DNA from 3 places in the Paenibacillus sp. P4_E11 genome. Region 1 is predicted to be linked to each of the others. Evidence: riboswitches for the same ligand, from Rfam matches in the RefSeq annotation. Region 1 holds a riboswitch; each other region holds the start of a gene.
The links. A riboswitch is a leader RNA that binds a small molecule or an ion and turns the genes downstream of it on or off. The one in region 1 is predicted to bind cobalamin.
Positions count from the first base shown of each region.

Region 2: another riboswitch for cobalamin. It lies ahead of nrdI (class Ib ribonucleoside-diphosphate reductase assembly flavoprotein NrdI); the one in region 1 lies ahead of AC1DWB_RS17695 (hypothetical protein).
Region 3: another riboswitch for cobalamin. It lies ahead of AC1DWB_RS21785 (ABC transporter substrate-binding protein); the one in region 1 lies ahead of AC1DWB_RS17695 (hypothetical protein).

Region 1 covers NZ_JBFUIX010000045.1:10,461-15,474, forward strand. Annotated here, with positions in the region: gene AC1DWB_RS17660 (lipoate--protein ligase family protein) at 1-209, opposite strand, end outside; gene AC1DWB_RS17665 (hypothetical protein) at 399-917, opposite strand; gene AC1DWB_RS17670 (nitroreductase family protein) at 919-1,074, opposite strand; gene AC1DWB_RS17675 (cobyrinate a,c-diamide synthase) at 1,075-2,499, opposite strand; gene AC1DWB_RS17680 (hypothetical protein) at 2,492-2,695, opposite strand; gene AC1DWB_RS17685 (hypothetical protein) at 2,699-2,836, opposite strand; partial or broken gene AC1DWB_RS17690 (precorrin-4 C(11)-methyltransferase) at 2,833-2,982, opposite strand; partial or broken gene AC1DWB_RS17695 (hypothetical protein) at 2,991-3,255, opposite strand; cobalamin riboswitch at 3,439-3,639, opposite strand; gene AC1DWB_RS17700 (response regulator transcription factor) at 3,695-4,468, opposite strand; gene AC1DWB_RS17705 (sensor histidine kinase) at 4,470-5,014, opposite strand, start outside.
Region 2 covers NZ_JBFUIX010000014.1:35,840-40,826, reverse strand. Annotated here, with positions in the region: gene nrdE (class 1b ribonucleoside-diphosphate reductase subunit alpha) at 1-1,075, opposite strand, end outside; gene nrdI (class Ib ribonucleoside-diphosphate reductase assembly flavoprotein NrdI) at 1,062-1,427, opposite strand; cobalamin riboswitch at 1,608-1,818, opposite strand; gene AC1DWB_RS08315 (type 2 periplasmic-binding domain-containing protein) at 1,934-3,568, opposite strand; gene AC1DWB_RS08310 (SGNH/GDSL hydrolase family protein) at 3,833-4,936, opposite strand.
Region 3 covers NZ_JBFUIX010000063.1:19,032-30,147, forward strand. Annotated here, with positions in the region: gene AC1DWB_RS21760 (bifunctional adenosylcobinamide kinase/adenosylcobinamide-phosphate guanylyltransferase) at 275-823, opposite strand; partial or broken gene AC1DWB_RS21765 (bifunctional adenosylcobinamide kinase/adenosylcobinamide-phosphate guanylyltransferase) at 899-1,123, opposite strand; gene cobT (nicotinate-nucleotide--dimethylbenzimidazole phosphoribosyltransferase) at 1,138-2,217, opposite strand; gene AC1DWB_RS21775 (heme ABC transporter ATP-binding protein) at 2,655-3,440, opposite strand; gene AC1DWB_RS21780 (FecCD family ABC transporter permease) at 3,450-4,487, opposite strand; gene AC1DWB_RS21785 (ABC transporter substrate-binding protein) at 4,490-5,461, opposite strand; cobalamin riboswitch at 5,678-5,883, opposite strand; gene AC1DWB_RS21790 (DUF2167 domain-containing protein) at 6,071-6,946, shown strand; gene AC1DWB_RS21795 (DUF6254 family protein) at 7,037-7,141, shown strand; gene AC1DWB_RS21800 (dihydrodipicolinate synthase family protein) at 7,293-8,174, opposite strand; gene AC1DWB_RS21805 (S-layer homology domain-containing protein) at 8,715-9,917, opposite strand; partial or broken gene AC1DWB_RS21810 (transposase zinc-binding domain-containing protein) at 10,069-10,301, opposite strand; gene AC1DWB_RS21815 (hypothetical protein) at 10,518-11,024, opposite strand.

The sequences.
Region 1 (5,014 bases):
AGCTCCTTGTCATGGAGCACAGCGCGTCCCCCGGTTGCGCGACGAACGAAGCCAATCCCGCTCCGTTCCACTTCGGCGAAGTCTACTTCATTGTCTGCTTTCTGAAAGTAGCCAATGGATAAGGTCGGTGGGTTCCAGCCGTAGAAACGAACAGTCGGCGGAACGAGCCCTTCACTGTGAGCGGTCAAGATTGCTTCATCGATTGCCATATTTTCCGCTGGAGAGCGTAAGCCTGTATGAATGAATCGCCATGTGGGTGTCACAAGGTGTCCCTCCCGATAGTCTGGTATTATTCCGATACGACGGAAGTCATGTAGATTTGCAGATTGCCATTCCTACATGGTACACCTTTTCACCTGGCAATACAAAGAGACTGCATATCATTCGACTACGCTACCTCAACTTCTAAGGGACAGTCGCTGCTCCGGCTTCCAATACAATAGCGCCGCCTTAAAGTGGTGTACATAGACTACTTTTCCATCCACCGTACTGGTGTAGCGAAGCAGGATGTTCATCGCCTCGGTCCGATCAAAGTCCGGGGTCAGGATGCCGTTCAAATTTTGCTCAATAAACTGCTGCTCACTCGCATAGGTGTATGTTCTTTGCAGATCGATAATCTTACAGTTTACGTCAATGCCAAGGCCATACAACAGGTTGGTCAGATGGATATAATCGCGACGTGAAAACTTGATGCGGTATCCCAACTCCTGATGAATATCCCAATAATGCGGCTTCTTCGGTCCACTCGTCATCCCGATCATCGCCAATCGTCTGGCCCCATTATTAAGATTGATCCGAGCTTGATCAATATCCTGCATCCGGTAATAGCAATTGACCCCGAACACGACATCCGCCAACTCATCACCCGGCATCTCTTCCCACTTGGCGTGAACATAGCTCATGTTGGTGAGGCCCATCTCAGAAGCGCCTCTTTCCAGGAATCGCAAGACGCTGCCTGTCGTTAGGCGCCCACACCGCCGCTTCGAGCAGCGCAGAGATTTTCTCTGTTTCTACTTCTTGAGCCTTGCAGCTTCTTACCGCTCTACGGTTTCGCAATATTTGCTGGATCGACATTTACTTGATCTCCTTGTTATAGAGCTCGCAAGCATTCAACCAATTCTGGATCATCCCCGGATTGGAGGCAAAATGAACATGCGGGTAGCCTGCGACCAAGTTTCCGACTGCATATCCTTCTGGTTTGGTACCTGCACGCCCTTGGGACTCAAAAGCCGGAGCAAGTCGCAGCTGTTCACCAGGCTGGAATGTCGAGTAATGAAACTCATGCCCTCTGGCGATGTCCCCGGTTCCAAGCAGGAAGTTACCGTCCATCCCGGTCACTTCTCGATAGCCTAATGCCGCGAACTTCGTCTGCATCACGACTTGGCCTTGGATCAGACCGACCATGGGATAACGGTTGCCTTGCGTATCTTCAATCGAATCCGTCAAGAACATGAAACCGCCGCATTCTGCCAGAGTGGGCAGTCCTTGTTCTATCCGTTGCTTGAACGATTCCTTAACCACGGTCAGCTCAGCTAATCGCCCAGCGAACTCCTCGGGAAAGCCACCGCCGATATAGAGGCCGTCTGCATCAGCAGGAACACGCTCGCCTGCCAATGGGGAGAAGAAGACTAGCTCTGCCCCTGCCTGCTCGAGCAACTCCAGATTTTCCGGGTAATAGAAATGAAAAGCGGCGTCCTTGGCTACAGCCAGGCGTATACCGCGCTTCGAAGTCGGCTGATCCGTGAAAAGCGGCGATTCATTCAGAAGACGCAGCGGAAGTGAAAGCGGCGGACTTTCAGCGATTTCCAGAAGCCGATCCAAGTCGATATGCTCGGCTACTTGCTCCCCTAGCCGTGTGAAGAAGGGTTCGAGCTCCCCCCTACCGATAGAGGGAACGAGTCCGAGATGACGCTCAGGAATACCGAGCTGCATGTCCCGCTTCAAGTGCCCAATGACGGGAACGCCGCATTCCTGCTCAATCGCGTCCTTCACCAGCTTGTAATGACTTTCACTTCCCGCTTTGTTGGCGATAATGCCACCGATCCGTACGCCAGGGGAGAACGACTGGAAGCCTTTCACTATGGCAGCTGTGCTGCGGGCCATACTCTGGACATTGAGCACCAGAAGAACGGGAGCCTCTACAATTTCACTTATATGCGCCGTACTCCCCTCGTTAGAGAGCGAGCTTCGACCATCGAACAACCCCATAACCCCTTCTATGATGGAAATGTCCGCCCCTTTACTGCCTCGATTGAATACTTCCCGAACACAATCTTCGTTCATCATCCAACTGTCCAGGTTACGGGATGGCCTTGACGTTACGGCTGTATGGTAGGTGGGATCGATATAATCCGGTCCACACTTGAAGCCTTGCACGACTAGCCCTCGCTTGCGCAAGGCGGACATGATGCCGATAGTTAGCGTTGTTTTGCCTACACTGCTTCCTGTTCCAGCTATGATCAACCTGCGTTGAATTGCTTCTTGGTTTTGCTTATTCATGTTGAACGACTCCTACGGAAATTGTCACGTTTCCTGATTTTTTCTTGACCAGACTGAGGCTTTCGAGTGCGCCAAGCGAAATAATGATGATAAGTCCTTGGTACTGCGGGAACAGGGCAGGGAACGGCAGCCGCGCACTTCCTTCGAACAGCTGAACCGAGCGCTCCGCTTCGTCCCCTCTGCCGAACTTGCTCATATATTAGACATCTACCGCTTGGCCCAAGCTCCCCTGCAGCGTTCTCGCCATTTCTACGCCATGCTTCGTAATCGCCACGACGGCATAAGTTCCGCTTACGCGGATTGTCGGAATCTCCCCTTCTTGCAGCGACAACATCATGACTTGATCCCTCGGCGGTAGCGGTGTGTGAACGCCTTGTCGTACAGCTTGGAACGATACTCATCCTTGTGATGAATATTCGGATCAAGCGCCCACCCGGCAAGAATCATCGCGTGGGAACGAATGTCCTTCTCCCGCATGTCGGCTTCCATAAGCGGCAGGCGCTTTTCACAATCCCGACCGTAGTATCCGGGGAACGATACTTGAGCAATATTTTTTGCGTCTCCACGATTTGACGGGTTCTCCGTGTACACACCAGCGTCGCCACTTGAGATAACCGCTACTTTTTTACCAGCCTTAGCCTGACGAACGGCTTCCTGTGCGCGGCTCACTTCTTCAGTCATACCGGTGCGAACGACAAGCTGATCCGTTAGTAGCTCTGCAATGATGTCGACGTAAGTGCTATAGCCGATGATTAGCAATTTGCCTTTAATACCCCATGCCTCCCTTACACTGAAAAAAACATAAAAAAAGCATTTCCAACATGGTGAATGTTAGAAATGCTTGGATCTCGACATGAAAAGTAGTTTCCACGAAAAAACAGAAAACACCAATATGACGAACTAGCCTATCTCTAACACTCCCTAATTCCACGTAGGGTCGTAGTGCTGTTGAAATAGGCAGGTCTCCTGACTTGGATTCATTCTCGACGCCTTCCCAGATCTACTGATCCAGTGGCGATTGACGAGAAATGCCTTGTTATAAAGGCAGTCTTTACAGTGGCGGGTCCGTGCCGGCATTACACCGGTCTTCCCTTTTAACCAGACTATTGCGAGTCCGGCACCTATTCCCTTGCATATGCAATTGTACTTGCTATCTTACCACTGCATTTTTAAGAAGTCTAATAGATTGTTAGATTCATCGATGTTCATTCAACAGGACATTTCGATAATCACTTGGATTCATGCCAACCATTCGTTTGAAAATTTTATTGAAATGCCGGTAATTTTCCAGACCGACCAGCTCAGCGATTTCGTGTGTCCGAAAATTTGTAGTTGTAATTAGTAGCTTGGCTTTGTTGATCCGCAGCTCCATGATATATTGAGTAAACGTTCGACCAGTCGCTTTTTTGAACATGGCGCTGAAATATGGTGCGCTGTAGCCAGCTTGTGCGGCCACTGATTCCATACGATAAGACTTGCTAACATCAGCTTTCAGTTGCTGAATGACATACTCCATGACGTCGTTCGGGTGACTGGGCACATGATCACTGATTGGCATGTGCTCAGCATAGACGTGCCCCTCTAGCTTAGGTATAAGCTTCTTTAGCGTTTCGGCAAGCAACGTATCTTGTGCCATGCAGTCTTCCTTCAACAAATACGACGATGCACCCAGATCGATCGCCTTCTGCGCGAGGTGAAAGTCACTATGGCAACTTAAAATGACCATAATCGGCATCTCCTGTTCCAGCTTGGTCAGCTCAACCATCATCTCGATTCCACCCATAACCGGCATCGTCAGATCCGTGACCAGAAAGTGGGGTTTGTGCTCTTTACACAACAGCAACCCTTTTTCCCCGTTCGTCGCCTCCCCCACAACATGGAACAGACCGTATTTCTCGGTGATCATCTGCTTATACACTTCGCGAGCCGGCTTCTCGTCTTCGACAATGATCACTTTATATGGTGCCATATTATGAAGTATCCTTTCTTTCGTAGTCCAGTCTACCGTTAGGAATGAAGATAGAGACAACCGCTCCGTTCCCCATGTTATGAATTTGAAAGTCCGCTTGCTCGCCATAAAGCAGTCTAACCCGCTCCCATACGTTTTTCACGCCGATGCTCTCACCCGGCAGACCTTGTATCAAATTAGTATAAAGCGCTTTCAGCCGATCCGGATCAAATCCTATGCCATTATCTTCAACTTGCAGCAGGACTTTTTCTTCCGAAACCTGGATAGCCCGAACGGTTATTAATCCTTCATCGTCTTCCTTGGCCAAAATACCGTGGAACAGTGAGTTTTCGATCAAAGGCTGTAAAAGCAATTTTGGAATGAGCATTTCGTTTAGACGCTCTTCTATCTCTAATTTCAGGAAAATACGACGATCGTACCGCAGCTGAATTATGCTCACATAATCGGTTAAATAACTCAACTCCCGGGAAAGCGGAACGAGTTGTTCGTAGTTTTCCATTGAATATCGCAGGATCGAGATCAGACTGCGCATCATCGACTTGATTT
Region 2 (4,987 bases), on a different contig from region 1:
TCGCATTCGACTTGTTCATCATGTATGGATAACCGGACTCCAGCTGGATCGAGGCGATCTTGGTCAGCATCTCACGGGCGCTCATCACCGTCTTTTTCGTCACCAGTGGATTTTCCAGCAGCTCCTCGTACATTTCATCGATGTCCAGATCGTCGAGGTGCTTGCCATACGCCTTGAAGACAGAGTAGGAGCCGAATACCGTCAGAGGCTTGTTCTCTTCCGCCAGCCGGTACAGCTTGTCCGGAACGATCAACCCGATCGATAATGTCTTGATCCGCGATTTCTCATCTGCGTTAATCTTCTTGCAGTCTAGGAACTCCATAACGTCCCAGCCGAAGATGTTGTAATAAGCCGCTCCAGAGCCCTTGCGTTGGCCCATCTGATCCGCATAGGAGAACGAATCCTCCAGCAGCTTCAGGATCGGCATAATGCCTTTCGCTGCGCCCTCCACGCCCTTGATCGGCTCTCCACGCCCCCGCAGCTTGGACAAGTTGACGGCGACTCCGCCGCCGATCTTGGACAGCTGCATGCAAGTCCCGATCACATAGTTGATCGAGTTGAGTGAGTCGTCGGCTTCCAGCAGGAAGCAGGATACCATCTCGCCGCGACGGCTCTTCCCGGCGTTCAAGAACGTCGGGGTGGCCGGCTGTAGACGCTGCTCCACCATCGCCAGAGCGATCCGCTCGGCAAGCTCTGCATCGCCGTGCCCCAGGAACAGCGCCACGATGGCAACCCGATCCTCGTAACGCTCAAGATACAACCCCTTGTCGTTCGTCTTGAGGGCATAGTCCTTATAAAACTTCGAAACCGCCATGTAGGATTGGAATCGGAATCCCGCTTCCTCCGTCAAGCGGTATACGTTCTCCACTTGCTCGTATGTATAGTGATCGAATACGTTCGTATAATAATTTTCCTTGATCAAGTAGTCCAGCTTCTCACGCAGCGATCCGAATGGAACGCTCTTCGCTTGTACCTCCACCATGAAGGCAGCCGCCGCCTCGCGGTCCTTCTCCAGATCGTAAAAGCCGTCTTCCGTTCTTTGCATCAGCTGGTTGTTCAATTCAATATGCTGCAACTCGTCTCATCCCCTCTTGAAATTGTTCTACGTCAATAGCCGTTCCAGAAAGTTCGAACTTATGTACGATCGGTACCCCATACAACTCCGAAATCTTATCCGCGCTCTTCGCGAATGAGGCTCCCCAATTCCGGTTCCCACTTGCCGAGACACCTCTTAACAAGGTGCGGTTGCGGGATAGAAAGGACATCACCTGCTCCGGAGCGTGCCCGAAGCCAGTTGTATAAGTAATCATTACGTACGGCTCGTCCATCGCCGCACTCTCGCAATCTTGTAATTTTATCGCTCTGAAGCCTAGTTTCTTCACGAATCTTTCTACATTCCCTGTTCTTGAATCGTAGACGACCAGCACGCTAATTCCACCCTTTCCACTCCAAGCTGCCCATATGAAAAGGCGCATCTGACTTGTGATAGAAAGTCAGACACGCCTTGTAATTCACGCTATGATACACCTACCTGCCTCTCAACAGGAAAGCGTTGCTTAACACGAACTTGCAAGCTTGTCCGACACTTCCCTATCTCCCGTAGGTTCAATGTGCCATTATGAAGGGCAGGTCTCCTGGCTCCAGATTCATCACTCTATCCGCCTTCCCAGTCTCACGACAAGTGGCTGTTGGATCGAGCTTCTCTGTTACAGTGGCGGGACCGCATCGGATTGCTCGTACTCGCTCGTACGTACCGAATTTCCCTATTAAGCCTACACTAGATTTACCTAGCTAGGCACCCATTCATATCAATATGTAGTTGTCGATCTCAACAATATATCAATATATTGAAATTGTCAATGGAAGGGCATGGAAAAGCGATAGAAAAAGAGGCCTGCAGATCAATAATCCGCAAGCCCCTTTCTTACTCGACTCAGTCTGTTTTGAATGTAACTTTTTTACCAAGAGCGGTCGTAACTTGTTCACCGTATGCATCGAAGATAGCTTTTGCCTTATACGTATCCAACAGTTCTGCTAAATACTTCGGCCAGTTGCTGGAGTCTTTCTCCTCAAACAGCACTTTCACTTGTTTAGCGCGCATTTGAGTACGGTAAGAACCAATATCCAAACCTACAGGTGGTGATACGTTTGTACCAAGTACATAAAATTTGTTCTTCTTCATCACTTCAAGGATGGCACGATCATGATCGGTCTCACGAGGATCTACAATCGTGATACCAAGCGCACGGGATGGATCTTTAACGTTGTAGCTGAATACACTGCCCCATATCTCTGTGAAGTTACCATTATCCCCGATATCTTTCTTAATTGCATCTTGAATCAGCGTGACTTTGTTGCCTTCCTTCTTATAATGAACGCCTTCTTTACCTACGTTCGCCAGAAGGTAGCCATCTGGGGTTGCAAGCCAATCTAAAATTTCGATGGTACGTTCGATCTTCTTAGGATCTGTCTTGGCATTGAATAAGAACGGAACGCCTGGAAGCGGTTCGTACGCGACTGGCAAATCACCAGCAACGTGGAATGCTGCAAACTCGGCTTTCTGGTTCCCGGTCACTTCACGGGTCTTCTTCTGTGTACTGTTATTCGTGTTGTCAAATGCAATGTCACGTACACCAGAGTAGAAAATCCCTACTTTACCTTGTTGAACTTTGGTAGCTGCATCGCCTGCTTTGTTGAGAAACCAGTCCGGATCGACAACTTTCAGATCAAGCGTTTTACGAATATCATCAATTACTTTGGCCGTACGCAAGTTCGTTCCGCTATCGATGAAATTATTGTCTTTGTCGATGAAGAATCCTGGTACCAAGCCATTCTTATACCATTCCGGGAAATCACCAGTGATTGACGTACCTGAACCGGCTGTTGTAAAACCATACGTGTCATTCTTACCGTTGCCATCTGGATCGTTGAACGTAAACGCCTTCATAACCGCGATCATTTCATCATAATTGGTAGGCACTTTCAGCTTCAAGTTAGGATCCTTTGCATTCAATGCATCAATCCAGTCTTTCCGCACATAATAGGACGCATAGGAGGTTTTCTCGAACGGTACTGGAGCGCGCATGAACTTGCCGCCCACTTGGTAACGCTTCATTTCTACATCGCTTACCCATTTGAAATAATTCGGCATTTTAGCCGGTGTTACGTAATTGGTCAGATCCGCCAGTACGCCGTCTGTCACATACTTGGTCGTTGCAGTACCTTCCGCTTGGAACATATCCGGTGCGCTGCCTGACGCAATCATCGTATTCAGCTTATTGGTGAAATCCGGTCCAATGGACATGAAATCCAGCTTGATCTCGACATTGAACTTCTCTTCAATTGCTTTCTTAATGAAATCTTTATCACCGCTAGGAAGACTGGAAGTATTGGTAGGAACGCCTACCATCCAGGTAAGGCTGAGCTTTTCCTTAGTAGGTGCAGCAGATTTAGTAGGCTCATTAGACTTGGCTGGCGTAGGTGTGGCAGTATTGGTCTTGCTGCTGCAAGCGCTTAATACAAGTGCAGACGCCATAGTCAATAAGATAGCTTGATTCATTCTCTTCAATGCGACGACCTCCCTAGGATACTTGCTTTAAAATTCGATTTCAGCAAACGCTTTCATTACATCCAAAAATACAGTGTGGTTTACTTCACCTCCCGATGGAATTAACTACGGTCAGCTTACTCAGTGTTTCAATGGCTTTCAATCGCAATTCGTTTATCTGTATATTACCTGTATAAAATTACACCTAGATATATCCTGTTACTATCCTGTATGTATCTATTATATAGCATAAAAGTTCGTCTAAGCAACCACCTTTTTTTCATGTTAGGTTCTCTGCCACGAGCCTAGCACTGCCCGAACCTTCGAAAAGCCGCTGTAATCACACTTTTGGTGCGTAGACTTTATGTGGATTTGTATCAAATTACCTGTTCCATCCGAGTTAATCGGTACGAATTGAACGGCTCGGTTCATAGATTCCATAGATTCACGCTCAATATTTTCCAAACGAACATAGTTCGATGCTAGTTCTACTTCGATGTTGCGAGGCCTACTATATGAATCAAGCGGAGCATCCGTATCTATCACGCTTTCGAGTTGAATGCCCTGAAGGTAGATTGGAATACTGGTCCATTGTGCGGCAAAGTGGTGTGCGAGTGACTGGAATCCGCTTCTGGATGGATGAACGTCATCGACGAATAAACCAGGGTTAACACCGATTCCACGCTCGTGATCCTTAGACCATTCATAGAAGTCTACTACAGTAGCACCATATGCTGGTAGATGCTCACTCATCCATGTGTTCAACCTGCGAATCTGATCACGCCAAGCTGGAGTAGCGGCATTATGTTCACCCATATTGGAAAATATGCTGAGAATGCCATGCTCCTTCGCACTCTTCGCCATATGAATCCAATAACGTTGGATGAAGGCGTCATCGCGATTCTGGAACACATCGTTAATTCCCGCAACGATAAATAAGGCGTAGGGCTTGCCTTCCAGTGTTTTCGCACCACGGCTGTCTCCCAGCTCGATGGTTTCCCCTAACACATCACGACGCCATCTCGCCCAGATCTCATCGGTCCGCTGACCGCCAATCCCGTGATTGTACCAATGCAGCCCCGTAATCGTTCCCAGTTCATAAGACAACTGACCCGGTACATTGTTATGCTCGGGACTGAACCCAGGTGCACCATCTACTTGCATTCTGCTTCTAGTTTGGGGAGAACCCGCACTAATGCTGTCTCCGATCACGACCCCGAATGGGAGACGGAACTGGAAGGCAGAATGCGTCTCCCCATCAGCCCCAATGGGCTCCAGCCAACAAGCAGCACGATTATGGACCGTACTGATGAGGCCGTTAGGTTGGTTGATCGACCCATAGGGTTGCGTTTCCTTTTGCTCTGCGAATAAGGTTACTAGTTTGCGCATACGACTGCCCCCTAATCTGAACTGAAAAAAGATGCTCTATGGCTATTATTT
Region 3 (11,116 bases), on a different contig from region 1:
CGTGAAATTGGTGATACATTTTGAATAGCGGAAAAATACTCCACTATTTGAGTTGCACAATCTTCTATTCGTTCATTAGCGGAATAAATTTCCGTTATTTCTGTTTCCGAACTTAGTAGTAACCACAAACTTTTATCCGTTATCTTCCTCTAAACAACTATATCAGTATGGGGCGGTCACAGTATAGTTGACATCTTCCATAAGAATGCTGCTAACAACCCGTCTATATGAATAGTATCCTCCTCTTGGAAGGGTAGCTCATTTAAGGAATAGGTTATAAGCTGTCCAGGGAAAATGCTTGGCTTTTGAGCTCAATCGGAATACCAGCCGTAACCAGAAACACCCTATCACTTACTTGCGCTAATCGTTGGTTCATGCGCCCCGCCAAGTCACGGTACACACGGCCCAACTTGTATGCAGGTACAATCCCACTCCCCACTTCGTTGGTGACAAGTACCAGAGACCCCTGAAACTGGCGGACCGCATCGACTAGCTCATCAAGCTTCTCGTCGATTAACGCTGCCAAACGCTCGTCCTCCTCGTGCGCCAGCACCCAGTTCGACAGCCACAGCGTCAGGCAGTCGACCAGTACGACAGTGCTGTTGGGGCCAGCGGCGCGTTCGGGCGTGGAGCCAATCGGTGCAGGCGTGGCGTGCTCGGGCGCGGAGCCAATCGGTGCAGGCGTGGCGTGCTCGGGCGCGGAGCCAATCGGTGCAGGCGTGGCGTGCTCGGGCGCGGGGCCAATCGGTGCAGGCGTGGCGCGCTCGGGTGCGGAGCCAATCGGTGCAGGCGTGGCGCGCTCGGGTGCAGTGCCGAGAGTCACAGGCGCGGTGAGCTTGGGCCCGAAGCCGGGCGGCGGGGCCGTGGCTTGCTCGGATGCGGAGCCGAGCTTGCCGAGCAACTCGGCAAGTCTTAGCGGCTCCTCCGCCGTCGCCCAGAAGCCGGGCGCGGCGCTGTCCCGCTGAGCGCGATGCTGGGCAACGCGGTCGGCCATCTCCGCGTCGAGCGCCTGCGCCGTCGCGACGTATGTGCCGCGCTCGCCCAAGCGTACGGCCAATTGCTCGGCGAACGCGCTCTTGCCGCTGCGTGCGCCGCCTGTTACGAGAATATGCCTCATCGTCATGTTCGTCCCCGCCCCTATTCCTTAGAAATGCCTGCACTTTCGAACGTGGCCATTTCGTTCATAATCTTCACTGCCGCTTCCACAATCGGGAAGCTCAAGACAGCGCCGGTGCCTTCGCCCAGGCGCATATCCATCTCCAGCATCGGCTTCAGCCCGATGCCAGCCAGGAGCTGCCGGTGGCCTTGCTCCTGTGACAAATGCGACGGCAGCATGTAGCCTGCTGCCACAGGCGACAGGCGGCTCGCCACTAGCGCAGCCGCCGAAGAAATGAACCCGTCGATCACGACGGGGCAGCGATGCGCGGCGGCGCCGAGGATCACGCCGACGAGGCCGGCGATCTCCAGGCCGCCGAGCGCAGCAAGCGTGTCGAGCGGGTCGCCCGCGTCGACGCGGTTTACTTCCAGCGCGCGGCGTACGACCGCGGCCTTGTGCAGTCGCTTCGCTTCGTCGATGCCAGTGCCGATACCGACTACGGTCTCGGCATCGGCACCGGTCAGCGCCGCGAGTAGTGCCGAACTCGGCGTGGTGTTGCCGATGCCCATCTCGCCTGTCGCGAACAGTCGGTAGCCGCGCTCAACAAGCTCACGTACCGTCTCGACGCCGGCCATGATCGCTTGAGCGGCTTCCTCCCGGCTCATCGCCGGCCCTACGGCGATATTCGCCGTTCCGTACTTCACCTTGCGGGACACGAGCTGTGGATGCGCCATGTCGGCGTTCACGCCAACATCCACGCATACCACATCCGCTCCCACATGACGGGCCAGTACGTTCACAGCGGCTCCGCCGTGCAGGAAGTTCAACACCATCTGTGGCGTCACCTCCTGTGGGAAGGCACTTACGCCTTCTGCGCACACACCGTGGTCGCCAGCCATGATAATGACCGCCTTGCGTGACAAGTCGGGGGCCAATGTGCTGGTAATCCCCGCCACTTGCCAGGCGATCTCCTCCAACCGTCCGAGACTCCCCGGCGGTTTGGTCAATTGATCCAACCGCTGCCGCGCCGCTAAGATAGTCCCTTCATCCAGCGGATGAATCTGCCCAACCCAATCCGTCACGAGCTGTTCTTGTTCGCTATTCACCCTACTGTTAGTCATCCCCAAGCCCCCAATACCAAGTTTGTATACTTCCATTCACGAATAGAGGAACTCAGTTCTTCTATTCGTGATATTATCGCGGCGTTAGCAAGAATAAGAGAACCCTGTTCTTCTATTCACGAGTTTCTTGTCTAGTATATTGTTACTTGGACGTAATAGAGGAACTCAGTTCTCCTATTCGTGAGATTGTTCCATTGTTTATACAAATAGAGGAACTCAGTTCTTCTATTCTCTGGCATTCAGCTTTCTACATCCTGTATTTCCGTTCAGCACTCAAACATTCGGACATCGCCATTTGGAGTTCGTTATTTAGTTGTTGGTTCGTGTTTGGCGTTCAGCATTCGGTGTTCGGTGTTCGGTCTTCGGCATTCAGCATTCGGTGTTCACCGTTCAGCATTCGATCTCCGATGTCCATCCTTCACGCGCCCCTACACCCCTCAAACCCCAACCCACCCGGGCTGCAGCATAATCTGTGGCACGCCACTCACAGGATGCGCCGTAATGATCGGCTCCGTCCCATAGACGGCAGCGATCAGCTCTCGGCGTATCACCTCGTGCGGAGTGCCCACTTGCGCTACGGCGCCATCGTGCAGCACAAGCAGCCGGTCGCAATACTGCGCCGCCAAGTTCAGGTCGTGCAGCACAGCGACGACTGTCAAGTCGGCCTCCGTCTGCCAACGCCGAACGGCGTCCATCATCTGCACCTGGTAGCCGATGTCGAGATACGTCGTCGGCTCATCCAACAGCAGCAGCTTGGGCTGTTGTGCCATCACTTTGGCTAGTGCGACACGCTGCCGTTCGCCGCCACTCAGATGCTCGAGCGTCCGCTCGGCGAGATGGAGCAAGCCCAGCTTCTCCATAATGCCGTCGAGCAGCACGGCCTGATCCTCCGCCTCGTCGCCCAGCCAGTTCTGGAACGGAAACCGTCCCATCTCCACTACGTCCCGAACGGTGAACCCGATCGCAGGCAGAGCATCTTGCTGCAGCACGGCCACCCACTGGGCCATCTCTCGGCGTGAATACGTCCCGATTTCCCGTCCATCCAGCCGAACCGTACCGGATTCCACCGACTCCACACCTGACAGCAGCTTCAGTAAAGTGGACTTTCCACTACCGTTCGGCCCGATAATCCCGAACAGCTCCCCACGATGTACGGACATCTCGACGTCCTTCAAGATCGGCTGACGGTCAAACGACTTGCAAACGTTATGTACAGCAATCATCGTACTCCATCAGCCCTTCATCGTTTTCTTGTGCTTACTGAGTAAATACGCGAAGAATGGCGCTCCCAGAAAAGCAGTGACTACGCCTAACGGAATTTCTGTCGGACTGAGCGCCATCCGAGCCACCGTGTCCGCCCACAACACGTATATACCGCCGCCTATCATTGACAAGGGGATGATCAATCGATAATCAGGGCCAACTATAAGCCTCACCAAGTGCGGAGTAATCAGCCCCACAAACCCAACAACCCCGGATACCGACACTGCTGCAGCCGTCAGTAGGGTCGAGAACACCAGCACCAGCTTTTTCGTACGCTCGACCGGAACACCCAGATGCGCAGCCTGTCTTTCTCCCAGAGCAAATAAGTTCAACGATCGCGAATATATAACTAGCACCACGAATCCAATGACCAAATAAGGTAATACAACGATTGAATAAGACCATCCACGAAGCGCCAGACTGCCCATCAGCCAGAACAAAATCTCATTCACAACACGATTCGACAGCGACACCATAAACGATACCATCGCCCCAAGAAAAGCCGACACCACAACACCGGACAGTATCATCGTCTCCATTTGGAACTTGCCCTGGAAGTTAGCCAATCGGAATACAATCCATAAGCTGATCAAGCCCGTCACGAACGCCACAACCGGAATCGTCCAGTTCCCCAACAACGCATACTGCAGCCCGAATAATATAAGAAAAGCCGCTCCCACGGAAGAACCGGACGCGACACCAAGCGTGTAAGGGTCTGCCAATGGATTGCGCAGCACGCCTTGGAACCCGGCCCCAGCGAGCGACAAAGAAGCGCCTACCAGGATGCCAAGCATAATTCTAGGGAATCGCACCTTCAGCACGATCTGTTCGGACGATTCCGGCCACACAGGGTGGATCCAGTCCCCTACTACCGGTATATGATGCAGCAAAATCAGCCATACGTGTGAAATCGGAAGTCGCGCCGATCCCATCGACAAGCTGATAACCATAGAGAGAACAAGGAGAAGCATCCCTGCTCCTCCCCACAATAACAGCTTTTTCCTCATCCTTATTTCACCAGATCCGGATAGATGGCTTTGGCAATATCAGTCAACCCTTGCGTTACGCGAGGACCCGGGCGGGACAACAGGTTATCGTCCAGACCGACTACGCGGGCATTTTTGAGCGCGTTGATTTTATCCCAGCCGCTGCGGCCGCGAATCGTTTTTTCCAAGTCCGGCACCCCTTTGGCGAACAATATGACATCCGGGTTCGACTGAATAATTTTTTCTTCGCTGATCTTTTTCCAGCCAGTCAAGTCAGATGCTACGTTCACCCCGCCTGCCAGCGTGATCAGATCGTCCATGAACTCACCCTTGCCGACTGTCCAGCCGGGAGAGAATTCGATGTATACTTTTTTCTTCTGATCGTCCTTCAACCCTTTAACCGCATCGACGACCTTCTGTTTCTCGGCTTTCATTTGCGCAATGACTTTGTCTGCCTGCTCCTGGGTATCGGTAATTTTACCATATACAGCTATACGGTCCATCGTTTGATCAACTGTCTTCGGTTCTACAGAGAATAAGTTCAGCTTCAATTCCGTCAGCTTCTCCACCGACTTCTTGTTAAGGGACAGCCCTGCGAACACAATGTCCGGATTCGCCGCAATGATCGCCTCCGTGTTGCCCTGCAGGTTGCCCATCTTCGGCTTCGTTTTGGCTTCTGCCGGATAGTCGTCGTATTCGGTTACCCCTACTATTTTACTGCCCAATCCTAGTGCGAACAACACTTCTGTTTCACTAGGTGAAAGAGATACGATTCGCTCAGGAGCTTTGGCGAACGTCACTTCCTTACCGGATGCGTCCTTCACCGTCAACGGATAAACAGTCTTCTTGCTATTCGCTGCTGTCGGGCTCGGTGCTGGCGTTGATGCCGCAACCTTGGCAGGTTCTTTCACGCCCTCTTTCTCTTTGTCTGCACAGCCGGCCGCACTTAGCGCGACCAGTGCCGCCACAAGCCATATGGCCAATTGTTTCTTCATGCTCAATCTCTCCCCGTCTAACAATAGTTGAGAGCTTGCTTCGCCAGAATAACATGGACACACGCTAAGAAGGAATGTCTAACAAACAAAAACCTCTATCCAGGTGGACAGAGGTTCAGCAAATCGAAGGAAACGCCACAAACATCCATCTTCCGCGGAAGTATGCGAACATTCATTTTCCTGATTCAGCCGGTCCTTTTCCTCGAAGGATTCCATGAGCTTTACTCCATACAGGCAGGTCTCCTGACTTATAGGTTGCTGACTTTCCTCGCCTTCCCATCCTCACGGACAGTGGCTTAATTGAAGAAAATCCCTATATTACAGTGGCGGGACCGTGTCGGATTTGCACCGACTTCCCTTTTAACCGCATGATCGCTAGCAATTGGCTGAACTTGTGCGGCACCTGTTGGGTGTTCCAAAGTATTCGTTTGATCAAGCTTCACGCTATGAATTATAGTTCATGACCTTCATTCTGGCAAGTGTTCCCGATAGTCCTGATTTGTCCTGATAGTCTACTCTCGTGCTCCTAGTAAATATTTTTATTGGATTTATAGTAATAAAATGGTATAACCGAGATGATTTCCTACTCTGAGCATGGAGGCTCAATTCATGATTTTACGTCGAACCTTAGCTTTATCCCTTCTCTGCATCCTGTTGTTTTCCGGCAACGCATTGGCCGAGGACAAAAAGTACAATTGGATCGAAGGCGGCAAGCCCGTACAGCTTGGGAAAATAGCATCCCTGGATCTGGGCACGGATTTCGTTTTTCTTGATTCGGACAACACGAAGCTCATGATGACAGATAGCAAAGACTCACCTAGCGGAAGAGAGATTGGCAGCGTCTACCCGAAAGACCCTAAGCAAAACTGGATCGTCATATTCGAGTATGCGGAGTCCGGACACATCAAGGATGAGGAGAAGAGCAAGATTGATGCGGATGCCATATTGAAAAGCTATAAGAAGGGAACGGAAGAATCCAATAAAAACAGGACCAAGGAAGAGCAGCTCTTCGTAACGGGCTGGGACATCAATCCTTTCTATGAGGACAAAACTCATAATCTGACTTGGTCGATGCTCGCGGAAGATGCACAGAAAGTACCGCTGCTCAACTACAACGTTCGTTACTTGACACGAACCGGTTATATCTCAGCCGTTCTAGTGTCCGATCCCGCGCATCGTGATGCCGACCGCAAAGTATTGACCGAGCAAATCTTGCCGAAGTTGACCCCTACACAAGGACAACGGTACGAAGATTTCAACGCCTCAACGGACAAGGTGTCCGAGTTAGGATTAACCGCACTCATTCTCGGGGGCGCAGGGTTGGTTGTCGCCAAGAAGGTTGGTCTAATTGCGTTGATCGTGCTGCTAGCCAAAAAATTCTGGATTGTCGTTGTAGTTTTACTAGGTGCTGGTTGGAAATTCGCCAAAGGAATTCTCAATCGCAGACAGCAACCCAATCAACAGCCTCCAAATATTGAAAGTTGATTCATTCCACACCCTAGTTGAGTAAAGATCGGCATGGTGTGACATCCTATAGAGGAGCGTCAACATCATAGCGAATAGGGGGTTTTCCCAGTGACCACGTCCAAAAGACTTCGAGAAAACGCGAGCAAAATGCGCAAGCAAACGCAGCACCCTCATGGGAAAGTTAAATCTCTGAAGGAACTCTCTGAAGAATAGACGAATCGCCGCTTATGAAGTCTGTACGCTTGGCAAGCCGGAAGAGCCCTGCTCCTCCGGCTTTTTCTTATACCGTGCGAATCCCGGAAGAACACGAAACCATCTCCCGTTCACCGAGAGATGGTTTTGTATTCTATACTTTTCTCAACCTTTAGATCAAGTTCACTTGCTTCATGCAAGCTTTCACAATCTCCTGACGCTCTGCATTCAGTGGCTTCATATAATCAGGGTGGAACGATCCTTCGAATCCGAGCAGGTTCATCGAGTGAGTGAAGGCTGGGAATACACCGACTTGTATGAACGTATCGCGTACTAGTAAGATGTCATCCAATGCTTGAGCAGCCGTTACGCTGTCGCCTTTAGCCAGTGCCTTGTACATTCTGGACCCTATTGCCGCAGTACAGCTGAACATCCCGTCCAGATTTTGTCGGATTCCATACGCGTAAGCGGCATCGAACAGATCAAGTCCACTGAACATGACGCTGAACGCAGGATTGACGGAAGCCTTAAGTCTCGACAGCACACGTGCGGTCGTCAAGTCACCTGTCTTGATCCCGGCTATATTAGGAACAGTCATCAGCTGTGCCGCAGTATCTGCTGTGATCTTACTCTGTGTCACGACGGTCAGATCATACAAGTAAATAGGGAATGGTGATGTTGAGGCAAGTGCCGTGAAGAATGCCTTGATATCCTCTTGGGACATCGGATAATAGTAAGGCGTAGTCATGACGACTCCGTCAATATCAAGTCCTCGCAGCTCTTCGATTCTCTCCTTCACGCGACCGATCGAATTGTCCATTACACCGACAAGGACTGGGCTTGCGCCTTTCACGGTATCAACGACGGTACGGGCAATACGAACTGGTTCACTTGCTTTAATATACGGTTGCTGTCCCATCGATCCCATGACCAGGAGCGCCGCAGCGCCCGCTTGGACTTGATCCTCAACATGACGCTGTAAACTCGAAACGACGACCTCTCCCGCATTGTCAAGCGGAGTGCCAAGTGCTGTAATAAATCCATCAATATGCATACATTTTCTCTCCCTGTAGTGGCTGTAAGCCTATTTTTTTAGGTTTCACAATAGTGGTCGATCAGCTTCCCCTGAAATCGCCATTTATAATATGGTCAGACCACAAGAGACAAAACGCTCAACCATGGTTTGCATGTTCCTTCCATTTCAAATCAGCACGGCTGGTAATCACCCGACCTGTCCTGGTCTTACCATCCTATACCCTTATGTTAAGTTTACGAGTTTCCGCCACATTCGTCAATACTATTTCACCAACTCCTAACCGAATTCGTCATTACCGAACAAATGTAGAAGCCACTGGGCATTCTTCACTGCTTCAATGGTCGAAGCTATGCGAAGTCCACGGATATGGGGCTTTTCCAAGCCATATAAAAAAACTGAATCCCCCCTATGCGGTGAGGCGATTCAGTCTTCTGGTTGGTACAGGAATATGGATTTGATTAGCGGTGTCTATTGCTTAATGGAATTCCATTTGTTTTTTGCGGGTAGTGCCCAAAGTCTTTATCTTTTCGGACAGCCCCCTTTTGTATGTATGGTCTATTATTGGCCCCAATAGAACGTGAGCGAGATTTGACGAGAGTTTCCCCCAGCATCCGTTAACGTGCCTGTTACATTCATTTGGTTCGAGTTGTTGCCGAGAATCTTCAGCTTACTGACGGACAAGCCGTTGTGTTGCGCATCCAAGCTGCCGAGGAAGTTGATCAGGTCCAAGGACGCCGCGGTTCCCCCGGTTAGATGCTGCGTGAATTGCAGGGACGCATAATTCGCCAGGTTTACGCCTTGCACAGATGTGACCCTAAATGTGGCGTCTTCATCCGACGTGATCGTTCCCGATGTTAAGTAAGCGTTGGACGCCAGACTGATACTGCCGCTGCTCCCGCTTGTGATTGCCACATTGTTGCCGTTGATGGTAGCTGCGATGATGCTCGGTGCGGTCGTGTCTTCCTGTGTTGGTGTTGGTGTTGGTGTTGGTGTTGGTGTTGGTGTTGGTGTTGGTGTTGGTGTTGGTGTTGGTGTTGGTGTTGGTGTTGGTGTTGGTGTTGGTGTTGGTGTTGGTGTTGGTGTTGGTGTCTTCGTTGGCGTTGGTGTTGGTGTTGGTGTCTTCGTTGGCGTTGGTTCAGCTGATTGTTTAGCCTCTACGTACGCTTGTTGTCCGCCATACGCGCCCACGACAAGATCAGAGCGGGTAGCAAGACTGCCTCCGTCGCTTCCCTTCGGCAGAATATTATTGTCCACTGCTTGCTTGATGGCATCGCTGTACCAAGGTGTACCCGTTGTGTCTACTTTTTTGCCTAACCCTTTAACTAAAAGTGTAGCCATTTGCCCCAAGGTCGCACTGTCACTTGGAGCGAAGGTAGTATCTGTCATGCCATCGATTAATCCAGCCTTTTTCGCCGCTTCGATATAGGGAATAGCCCAACCGTTGGCAGCGTCGTCACTCTTCACGTCGCTAAAAGACGAGGATTTGACAGAGTTGTCGATTTTAACGCCGTAAATCGAGGCCACCACTTTGGCCATTTGCGCCCGCGTCATATTCTGATCGATTCCGAAAGAGTCCTGACTGACACCGTCGAAGACACCTTTTGACAGCAACGCATCTATTTTGGCCTTAAGCGCTGCATCGATGCCCGCCAAATCTTTAAAATCAGCCGACGTTTTTGAGTCTGCTCCGGCGACTACACTTGGCAAGAGCAGAACAAGTCCTAACGGTAGCAGCAACCACTTTGAAAACTTCTTTTTCATTTACAATGTTCTCCTTTTCATTTAGTAAATTTTTGCTAAGACTTTATATCGGTTTATTCATCTATTTTGTTTAGCTCGGCAATAAAATATGGTGTGGAAACCTGCCATCACTTGTGGTATGGTTCAGCATATCATCATTAAAAGCGAAACTCCCGTACGAACAGGTTGTACATTTACACCGGTACGGGACTCGTCTTATGTCATGGCAGCCTTCGCAGACCAGTAGCTTAAATCCATTCTTCGGATTGCCACAACCTTGGAATTTGCTCACTTCTTTTTCAAATTGGAACGGATCTTTTTTCCGTGCTTCTCCACGAATCGATCCCAGTGTCTATTCTCATCAAAGAATATGCGTTTTAGAATACGGCTCCATACCCTTACCAAAATGTGAATAAAGGATGAAGCCCCCTTCACCTCAAAAACTTATAAACTAAATTCTAATAGGTCAAGGATAAACGCCTAACGGCGTCCTTTGACGCCGTGCGTTTGCCGAGACGATGAACAATCAGCGGAGTTATACTTTCTGAATCGTCAAAAAAAGAGGAACCTAGGTCCCTCTTTCGTTATCCGATCGGAACATATGTCGGATGTCCGCTGGTCTTATTTCTCCATGATGGCTTTCAGCACTTGCTTGGACTTTTCCTTGTCTTTAGCTCGGAACGGGATGTAGGCGATCACTTCGGAGCCCTTGTAACCCAAGTCCTTCAACCACTTAGTATTCGTAACCGGAACGCCATATAACGTACCGTTGTACACACCCACTGGATAATCTTCTTTCTTGAACGTATCGTCCAAACTAATATACCCTTCCTGGCTAGCGAATATGTCGAATTGCTGCTTCGGCACGATGAACAAACCATTATCTCCCGCCGCAAGCTCTACAACCAGCTTATCCAGACTGAACATCGGGCTGACGAATAATGATACGGTTGGCGTCTCTCCGACCTTATCCTTAAGTGATGCTTCCATCTCGTCGCTCTTGTTGAAAGGTGCATTTTCTGGAAACATGACAAACACTGGTACGTCTGATTTCGGTCCGCCGCATCCGGCCAATACGCTAACAATTAAGACAATTACGATGGCAAGCGACCACTTCTTCTTCCTCATCTGCCGTTTCTCCCCTTAGGTCCGTATCCTCTAACATTCTCTACTCTCCAATTCTTGCAACTCTATCATATCATAATGGAGGCTACGGATAA